DNA from 4 places in the Fictibacillus sp. B-59209 genome. Region 4 is predicted to be linked to each of the others. Evidence: riboswitches for the same ligand, from Rfam matches in the RefSeq annotation. Region 4 holds a riboswitch; each other region holds the start of a gene.

Region 1 (2,199 bases), on a different contig from region 4:
TGATTTCCTGCCTGATTACGCTGAAATCTCACAAGAGGATGCAGAACGGGCAAAACTCATGTTCTTGAACTATCCGAATAATCCAACGGCGGGAGTAGCCACAGTGCCGTTCTTTGAAGATACAGTAAGCTTTGCTGAAAAGCATAATATTTTAGTCGTCCATGATTTTGCCTATGGAGCCATCGGATTTGAAAACGAGAAACCGGTCAGCTATCTGCAGGTTCCTGGTGCGAAAGAACAGGGTATCGAAATCTATACGATGAGCAAGACGTATAACATGGCTGGCTGGAGAGTAGGCTTTGCCATCGGGAACGAGAGTGTGATTGAAAGCATTAATCTTCTTCAGGACCACTTCTATGTCAGCCTTTTTCCAGCTGTACAGGAAGCTGCAGCTAAAGCACTCCTGGGGCCGCAGGAGTGCGTGGAAAACCTGGTCGCCATGTATGAAAAACGGCGTGATGTGTTTATTTCAGGATTGAAGGAGATCGGCTGGGATGTGACTGCCCCTAAAGGATCCTTCTTTTGTTGGCTGCCTGTTCCCTCAGGATTCACATCTGAAAGTTTTGCAGATTATCTTCTGGAGCATTCACATGTCGTTGTTGCACCAGGCATCGGTTTTGGCAAAGAAGGAGACGGTTATGTTAGAGCAGGGCTATTAACGGATGAGAACAAGCTGAAGGAAGCCGTTGATCGGATAGGTCAGCTAAAATTATTTTGATAGTGTTGAACATTTAAGAGATTGACAGATTTTTTGTTACCTGTCATAATCACAAGTAATTCTAACATTCGAATAATTTTATTTATTCTCTTATCAAGAGCAGGTGGAGGGACTAGCCCTATGAAGCCCGGCAACCGGCTTATCCTTTAGGATAAAAACGGTGCTAATTCTTGCAGCGGCAGCTGACAGATGAGAGGAAGCGGTATCTCTATGTTTATTATGCCTCTTCCCTCGGGAAGAGGTTTTTTAAGTTAAGTGTAAAGCGAGTACAAAATTCAGCTGGCATAGAAGTAATGTCCAGCTCCAGCGCCCAGGGCTGAAAACATGTTTCTTGTTTTCGGCTCAGGTCCTCGGAGGACGAATTGAAAAACACAATTCGTCTTTGGTCGCTTCACTCTTACTTCACAACACAAAAAGCGTGTTGCTGTGTAAGAGTTCCGTCGCTTGTCGGACCTTAGCAGGGCGATTGCGCCTTTCTAATATAAATCTATGCTTTCGGAGGGATTTCAGCATGTCGACAATAACTGCAACCTATCTGGTTCATGATCCAAAAGGCAACTTTGAGAAAAAAGCTGAAGGAATTGCACTCGGACTGACGGTCGGTTCATGGACGGACTTGCCGGATCTTCAGAAAGAACAGCTGCGAAACCATAAAGGCCACGTAGTGGAAATCAATGAATTGCCCGAAGATACGAGGGTAAATCAATACTTTGGCTCGTCCAGAAAACAGGCTCTTCTTAAAATCGCGTATCCTGCCGCTAACTTCACAGCGGACTTGCCGGCAATCTTGACGACTGTTTTCGGTAAACTATCGTTGGATGGAGAAGTAAAGCTGATCGATCTTGATTTTTCCCCTGAATTGGCTTCGGCTTTTCCTGGACCTTCTTTTGGAATTGATGGAATTCGCAATCAGCTAGGGGTTTTTGAAAGGCCTCTTCTAATGAGTATTTTTAAAGGTGTGATCGGCAGGGATCTTCAATATTTCAAGAATCAGCTGAAGGAACAAGCGCTGGGCGGAGTGGACCTCGTAAAAGATGATGAAATTCTGTTCGATAATCCGCTGACACCATTTGAAGAACGAATAAAAGCTGCTAAAGAAGTATTAACGGCAACTGAACAAGAGACCGGACATAAGACACTGTATGCAGTGAATTTGACAGGGCGTACGTATGATCTGAAAGATAAAGCAAAAAAGGCGGCAGAGCTCGGGGCAAGCGCATTGCTCTTTAACGTTTTCGCCTATGGGCTTGACGTCTTGCAAAGCTTAGCAGAAGATCCGGACGTCAGCCTTCCGATCATGGCACATCCTGCCTTATCAGGCGCCATTACACCATCGGAATTTTATGGGATCTCCAACCGTCTGCTTCTTGGTAAGCTGCTCCGCCTTGCAGGAGCGGATCTCGTATTGTTCCCGTCACCATATGGCAGTGTCGCCCTTCGAAAAGAAGATGCAATCGGCATTGCAGGCGAACTGACTGAGA
Region 2 (2,199 bases), on a different contig from region 4:
CGAGGCCGGCTTCTTCATATGCTGCAATCCGCTCCGCAATCTGTTCAGGTGTGCCGATCAGATTCGGCCTCAGCCCCCGGTTGGAAACAGAGTAGTCGTACAGCTGAATCTGCTGTTCAAGCTGCGACTTGCTCGTAAAATCTTTAAACCCAGCATATGCGCTGGACTCTTTTACATCTGTAATCCTCTGCAGTTCCGCTTGGGCTTCTTCTTCAGTATCCCGGCAGATCACATAGGCCGCCATGCCGAACGAAGATAAAGGTTCTTTCCCTGTTTGCCCGCGGCGGTTCTTCATGTCATTGATCTTAACGGCGATCTCTTCGACAGTGCCGCCATGCATGACGTAGGCGTCACAGGAGGAAGAGATAACCTGTTTACCCCTTTCACTTTCTCCGCCAGCATACAAAATGGGATTTGGCCGCTGAACAGGTTTAGGGAAAAGTTTCGTATCGCTAAACTGATAAAACTTGCCGGAATAATTGAAGGTTTCTTCTGTCCACAGCCCCTTTAGAACATCAAGAAACTCTTGCGTACGCTCATATCTTTCGTCGTGGGCAGTAAAAATGCCGCCATACTGCTTCGCTTCCTCTTCCCACCAGGCGGAGACGACATTAAGTGTAAACCTCCCGCCGCTCATTTGGTCGATGTTCGCCGTCATTTTCGCCGTTACAGCAGGATTATGGAATCCCGGCCTTACCGCTGTCATAATTTCTATTTTCTCCGTTACGGCCGCGAGACCCGCTGCCGTTGTCCAAGCCTCCAGAGAGTCCTGCTCCGGCCCTTTTATATCATTCAAATACAGTTCCGCGATCAGCGTCGTGTCAAACCCCCATTTTTCCGCGGACTGAATAACCTTCTTCCCATAATCAAACGTCGGCGGCATGTTCTCATCTTCCACATTTCTCAGCCATCCACCAAAGATCGGCAACCAAAATCCAAATCTCATCTACCTTTTTCTCCCCTCTGCCTTTTAAAAACATTCTGCCACTAAAAGAAACCCTGAAAGTCCATCCCTTCAGTGCGGAGGAGCGGTCAGGACAACGGCCTGACCCTCCGACTATCTAAAAAAAACTTCCCCTTTAGATAAGGGGAAGTTTTTGACCGCTCCATCTTATCTTCCAGGATCTACTCCTGCTGGATTTAGCACCTTCTAAAAATAGGTTGCCGGGTTTCATAGGGCCAGTCCCTCCACCGCTCTGGATAAGATTTATTTAATTAATAGTAATCCTACAATAGAAGTAGGTATTTCGTCAATTTTTAGGATGTGAGAATAGATGATATTGAGTTGCGTTTGACTGGCGAATAAGTCTGAAAAATTCAGTTCGGATCAGTTATTGCTTGTTTCGCTCAATTATTCTCCGTTCGGCTCAATTCAGCGCCAGTGTCGTTCAATTCGGTTCTTCCGGCCACAAAAAAGAAGCCCCCAGCACAGCTGAGAGCCCCTTCCACTCTTCTTAAAAGCCAATCTCCGCGATAACCATCCGTTCTTTTTGGCTGATATCCTTTACTACCGAAACAACCGACCCAGGGAACGTGACCCTGAGCATTTCAGCCACCGTCTGGCCCTGATCATGGCCGACTTCAAAGGCAACAATGCTTTGTGCGTTCAGAACGAGGGGCAGCTCTTCCATAAACCTTCTGTAAAATACGTAGCCGTCCTCACCGCCGCTAAGTGCACGGAAAGGCTCTTGATCCTTAACGATCGTCTCAAGCTCCATTATTTCACGGTCAGGAATGTAAGGAGGATTCGACACAACGATATCTGCTTTTTCTCCGCCCTCGATCAGAGGCTGAAGGAGGTCTCCATGAATAAAACGAACAGATGCCTCAAGGTCTTCAGCATTTTTCTTTGCGACTTCCAGGGATTCCTCAGCAATATCGATCGTGGTTACCGAAAAACGAGAATTTTCCAGTGCCAGCGTAATGGCAATGGCACCGCTCCCCGTCCCGACATCGACTGTCTGGATCTCTTCTATGCCAGGGAACCTCATCATGGAGCGCTGAAGCACTTCATATACGAGCTCTTCTGTTTCCGGCCGAGGAATGAGCACCTCTTTATTCACCGAAAAGCGTCTTCCGTAAAACTCTTCAAAACCAATAATGTATTGGACAGGCACTCCATCGCCATGCTTTTGTACAGCTGCTTCAAATGCCTCTTGCTGCTTTGGAAGAAGCTCTTCATCCAAACCAAGAAGCAGC
Region 3 (2,199 bases), on a different contig from region 4:
AAGTTATCCCACCAATTAGCTTCGAATACCTTCTCATATCCTTTTTTCTGAAACATTGATTTCAAACCTGCTGGCACGTAAAAGGAAATATCTCCTGTCAGATTTTTAATACTTGGAAAGTCAAGGTGGTCGTAGTGGCCATGGGAGATGAGGACGAGATCGATCTCTGGCAGGTGGCTGATGGGAATTCCGGGATCAGTCAGCCGCTTTTGCAGCCCCATCTTTTTTGCCCAGACAGGATCGGTCAGAATATTGCATCCGCCCATCTGAATGAGAAAAGTAGAATGGCCGATCCATGTGATGGAATGATGCTGCCGGTTTTCTTTTAATCTGCTGATCTCCTTTTTCGGGCTTTGCGGAATCTGCTGAGCTAAATCTTTTTTGTTGCCGCGCCTTTCTCTTCTCCACCGCAGCAAATCTTTAAATGTATGTGTGTTTTGTATCCCGTCAAGGTTGGTATACTTATTCTTCATTATAGGAGTCCCCCTTTGATAAAAACTCAACCATTTTTTTCATTTGAAAAAGCTATTGAAATCTTCCAACAATTATTGTAAGGTATAGAGAATTAATTTTATAGCTATTTGGTTTCTTATCCAGAGAGGTTAAGGGAATGGCCCGTTGACACCTCAGCAACCTTCAGCTCTGCAGCTGAAAAGGTGCTAAGTCCAACAAGTTCGAATCGAACTTGGAAGATAAGAAGAATGACCTCGAACTTTCAAAGTCTTCTTCTTTAAGAAGGCTTTTTTTATTTTATTGGGCCGCTGGAAGATACCGAACTAACAGGAGGACCGCATAATGGGATTATTGAAAGATCTTGAAGACAAAATCTTGATTGCCGATGGGGCAATGGGAACACTTCTCTACTCGTATGGAACGGATTGCTGTTTTGAGCAGCTGAATCTGACGCACCCTGATCAGATTCAGTCCATCCACCAGGCTTACATACAGGCCGGTGCAGATGTCATTCAGACCAATACGTACAGCGCCAACTATATTAAACTGCAAAGATATGGATTGGAGGAGCAAGTCAAAGAGCTGAATAGTGCGGCTGTAAGACTTGCAAAAAAAGCAGCTGCCAATGAAGCGTATGTACTGGGAACCATCGGAGGAATCCGTGGAACGGGCCCAAGCTCACTTACGATTGAAGAAATAAAGAGAAGCTTTAGGGAACAGCTCTACTGTCTTCTGTTGGAAGGAGTGGATGGCCTTCTTCTTGAGACCTTTTACGATTTGGAAGAATTGGAAACCGTTCTTGAAATTGCACGCAGCCAGACCAGCATTCCGATCATCTCGCAGATTTCTTTGCAGGAAGTCGGTATTCTAAACGACAGAACACCCATCAATACAGCGATTAGACGCCTTGAAGATTTAGGAGCGGATGTCGTAGGGCTGAATTGCCGTCTTGGGCCCTTTCATATGATCAAGACACTTGAGGAAGTGGAAATTCCCAAGCATGCCTATCTTTCCTCTTATCCGAATGCAAGTCTTCCTTCCTATGTGGACGGAAAATTTCAGTATGAAGGAGATGCGGAGTATTTCAAGAACAGTGCTTCACTTTTCAGAAACCAAGGCATCCGCCTGCTCGGAGGCTGCTGCGGAACAACTCCTGCTCATATTGAGGCTTTCGCTGAAGAGCTTCATGGACTGAAGCCTGTTACCGAAAAGGAAGTCAGACAGCGCCCAGAGCCTATTGCCGTTGTTGAAACGAGGCAGAAACCTGGGATTTCCCTGCCTGATATTCTAAAAGAAAGGCGATCGGTCATCGTTGAGCTTGATCCTCCCCGCAAGCTTGATACCTCCCGTTTTTTTGAAGGAGCAAAGGCATTGAAAGAAGCCGGGGCAGATGCCATTACGCTTGCAGACAACTCGTTGGCATCACCAAGAATCTGCAATACCTCCCTATCTTCTTTGGCTAAGGCACGGACTGGAGTCCAGCCGATCGTTCATCTCGCTTGCCGAGACCGGAATATTATCGGTCTGCAGTCTCATCTCATGGGGCTGCATACACTCGGACTTCACGATATTTTGGCAATTACCGGGGATCCGGCAAAGGTAGGCGATTTTCCGGGAGCTTCAAGCGTCTATGATGTTACCTCCATAGAACTGATCAAAATGATCAAACAGTTTAACGAAGGGGTTTCACTTTCCGGAAAAGACTTGGGACAAAAAACGCAATTTACCGTCGGTGCCGCCTTTAAT
Region 4 (2,199 bases):
CCCTTTCCTTTGTCAACATGATGGGTAAAAAAATCCGCAGAGAGCCGACTCTCCACGGATATTCCTGTCTTCTATTCTGCCACCGGCACCTTTTCTTTCTCTGCCCCCTTGCCGCTTTTTGACAGACGGACCGGATAGATGCTGTTCACTGGAATAAACTCATCCTCCTCTTCTAGAGGGAGCGGTCCTTCATAAAGCAGGGCAGCAAGGGAAGTATGCTGAAAACGAAGAGAAGTCCGGTCTAAAATGATTCCATGCCTTTCAATTGCTGAAACCCTTTCCTTTGTAAAATCAATTTTTTCACCGACGAGAAGGTAGGTATTCACCTCTTGTTCTTGTTTCTTAGGGCAGAGTTCCGATACAGCCGGTTTGTTTCTATATACTTCCCTAGTTTCATAGATCGATAATAAGTCTTCCACAATGGCACTTGCTGTTGCTTCTGCACCAGCTCCCGGCCCTTGCAAGGTCAAACAGCCGAGAAGGTCTGTCTGAATACGGACGGCATTGTCCACGCCTTCCACACCATACAGCGGATGATCGCTATCCACAAATACAGGCTGTACCTGGAGATCAAGTCTATCGTTTAAAAGAACGAGATGCTTCAGCCGAAGCCCCAGCTGCTCAGCCAGTTGAATCTCCTCAAGAAGCACATTTCCAATCCCCTCCACCTGCACTTCTTCCCAGGATGGCTGCACGCCATAAATCCATTTGCTCAACACCATCGCTTTGTAAAATGCGTCCAAGCCTTCGATGTCATTTGTTGGATCCGGCTCTGCATATCCTTTTTTCTGGGCCAGTTCCAGCGCTTCTTCAAACGAGGAACCTGTCGTTCTCATGTACGAAAGAATGAAGTTGGACGTTCCATTTAAAATGGCTTCTACATGCTGTATCCGATTGATTCTTAAAAGCTCCCTCAATGTTCTCAAAATCGGTATTCCTCCGCCTACGCTCGCTTCATAGACAAAACGGACACCCTTTGCGGCAGCACGCTCTGTTAATTCTTCTCCATGCCGGGCAATCAAATCTTTATTCGCAGAAATCACATGGCATCCCGCTTCAAGTGATTGTATGATGTAAGACCGTGCAGGCTCGATTCCGCCAATCGCCTCAATGACCACATCAGGCACTTCTTCCCCGATCGCCTTCTCGAATTCGGACGTCAACGGTACCCCCTTTACGAAAGGCCTTGCTTTGGAAGAATCCTTAATCAAAATACTGGACAGCTTCAGACGATGACCCAGCAATTCTTCTAAAGCACCTTTTCTATCCATGATGGATGTATATACGCCGGATCCTACAGTCCCCAGCCCCAGCAGTGCTATTTTTAATTCTTTCAACATAATCACTCCTTCTGCAAAAGTAAATTTTTTATTAGTGGATGAATGGTATCTGTATGATGGCAAAAGAAAAAACCTCTTTCTAAAGAAGAGGTCTGCAGTCCGGCCTCCTCTTATCATCCAGGGTTCTTTCCTGCAGGTAGTAGCACCTTTTCAAGTAGAATACTTGAAGGTTGCCGGGCTTCATCGGGCCTTTCCCTCCGCCGCTCTGGATAAGAGTATTATCATGAGATTGAAACATGTTATGTAGCACTTTATTTTTTTAGTACAAAAAACCCCCTTATCACGAAGATAAGAGAGCTGTATGGTTCCGATCCGTCTCTTATCTCCCAAAGTTTTACCTTTGAAGGATTTAGCACCTTTTCAAGTAGAATACTTGAAGGTTGCCGGGCTTCATTGGGCCTTTCCCTCCGCCGCTCTTGATAAGCTTCATTAAATTAGTCTTACTCTATCACGGCAGACAGGAGAGCGTCAACCATTATTCAGATATTTCTGGAATCATTGCAGATTATTTTTGGTATGATAGAAACACATAAATAAAAGGGGTGGAAGGTTTGGGCAAGAAAATCGTATTCACCGGGGGAGGTTCCACCGGGCACGTTTCTGTTAACCTGGCTCTGATTCCTTTGTTCTTAAAAGAAGGCTGGGAAGTCAGCTATATCGGTTCAAAAGGAGGAATTGAACGGCAACTGACAGAAACCATCGAAGGCGTCCGCTATTACAGCATATCTACTGGTAAACTAAGGCGCTATTTTGACTGGAACAATTTTAAAGATCCGTTCCGTGTCATGCAAGGAGCATTTGAAGCATTTCGGCTCATCAAGACCATAAAACCAGACGTGGTCTTTTCAAAGGGTGGTTT

What was found. A riboswitch is a leader RNA that binds a small molecule or an ion and turns the genes downstream of it on or off. The one in region 4 is predicted to bind S-adenosylmethionine.
Region 1: linked by a shared signal. The riboswitch ahead of mtnW (2,3-diketo-5-methylthiopentyl-1-phosphate enolase) and the one ahead of P4361_RS16915 (homoserine dehydrogenase) in region 4 are both predicted to bind S-adenosylmethionine.
Region 2: linked by a shared signal. The riboswitch ahead of P4361_RS07370 (LLM class flavin-dependent oxidoreductase) and the one ahead of P4361_RS16915 (homoserine dehydrogenase) in region 4 are both predicted to bind S-adenosylmethionine.
Region 3: linked by a shared signal. The riboswitch ahead of P4361_RS12400 (bifunctional homocysteine S-methyltransferase/methylenetetrahydrofolate reductase) and the one ahead of P4361_RS16915 (homoserine dehydrogenase) in region 4 are both predicted to bind S-adenosylmethionine.

Annotation. Positions count from the first base shown of each region.
Region 1 is NZ_JARMMC010000018.1:503,785-505,983, reverse strand. Features, by position in the region: gene P4361_RS15435 (pyridoxal phosphate-dependent aminotransferase) at 1-718, shown strand, start outside; SAM riboswitch class I at 806-914, shown strand; gene mtnW (2,3-diketo-5-methylthiopentyl-1-phosphate enolase) at 1,230-2,199, shown strand, end outside.
Region 2 is NZ_JARMMC010000009.1:44,122-46,320, reverse strand. Features, by position in the region: gene P4361_RS07370 (LLM class flavin-dependent oxidoreductase) at 1-946, opposite strand, end outside; SAM riboswitch class I at 1,109-1,207, opposite strand; gene prmC (peptide chain release factor N(5)-glutamine methyltransferase) at 1,455-2,199, opposite strand, start outside.
Region 3 is NZ_JARMMC010000017.1:28,515-30,713, reverse strand. Features, by position in the region: gene P4361_RS12405 (MBL fold metallo-hydrolase) at 1-473, opposite strand, end outside; SAM riboswitch class I at 587-699, shown strand; gene P4361_RS12400 (bifunctional homocysteine S-methyltransferase/methylenetetrahydrofolate reductase) at 796-2,199, shown strand, end outside.
Region 4 is NZ_JARMMC010000020.1:96,823-99,021, forward strand. Features, by position in the region: gene P4361_RS16915 (homoserine dehydrogenase) at 72-1,340, opposite strand; SAM riboswitch class I at 1,448-1,556, opposite strand; SAM riboswitch class I at 1,657-1,766, opposite strand; gene P4361_RS16920 (undecaprenyldiphospho-muramoylpentapeptide beta-N-acetylglucosaminyltransferase) at 1,892-2,199, shown strand, end outside.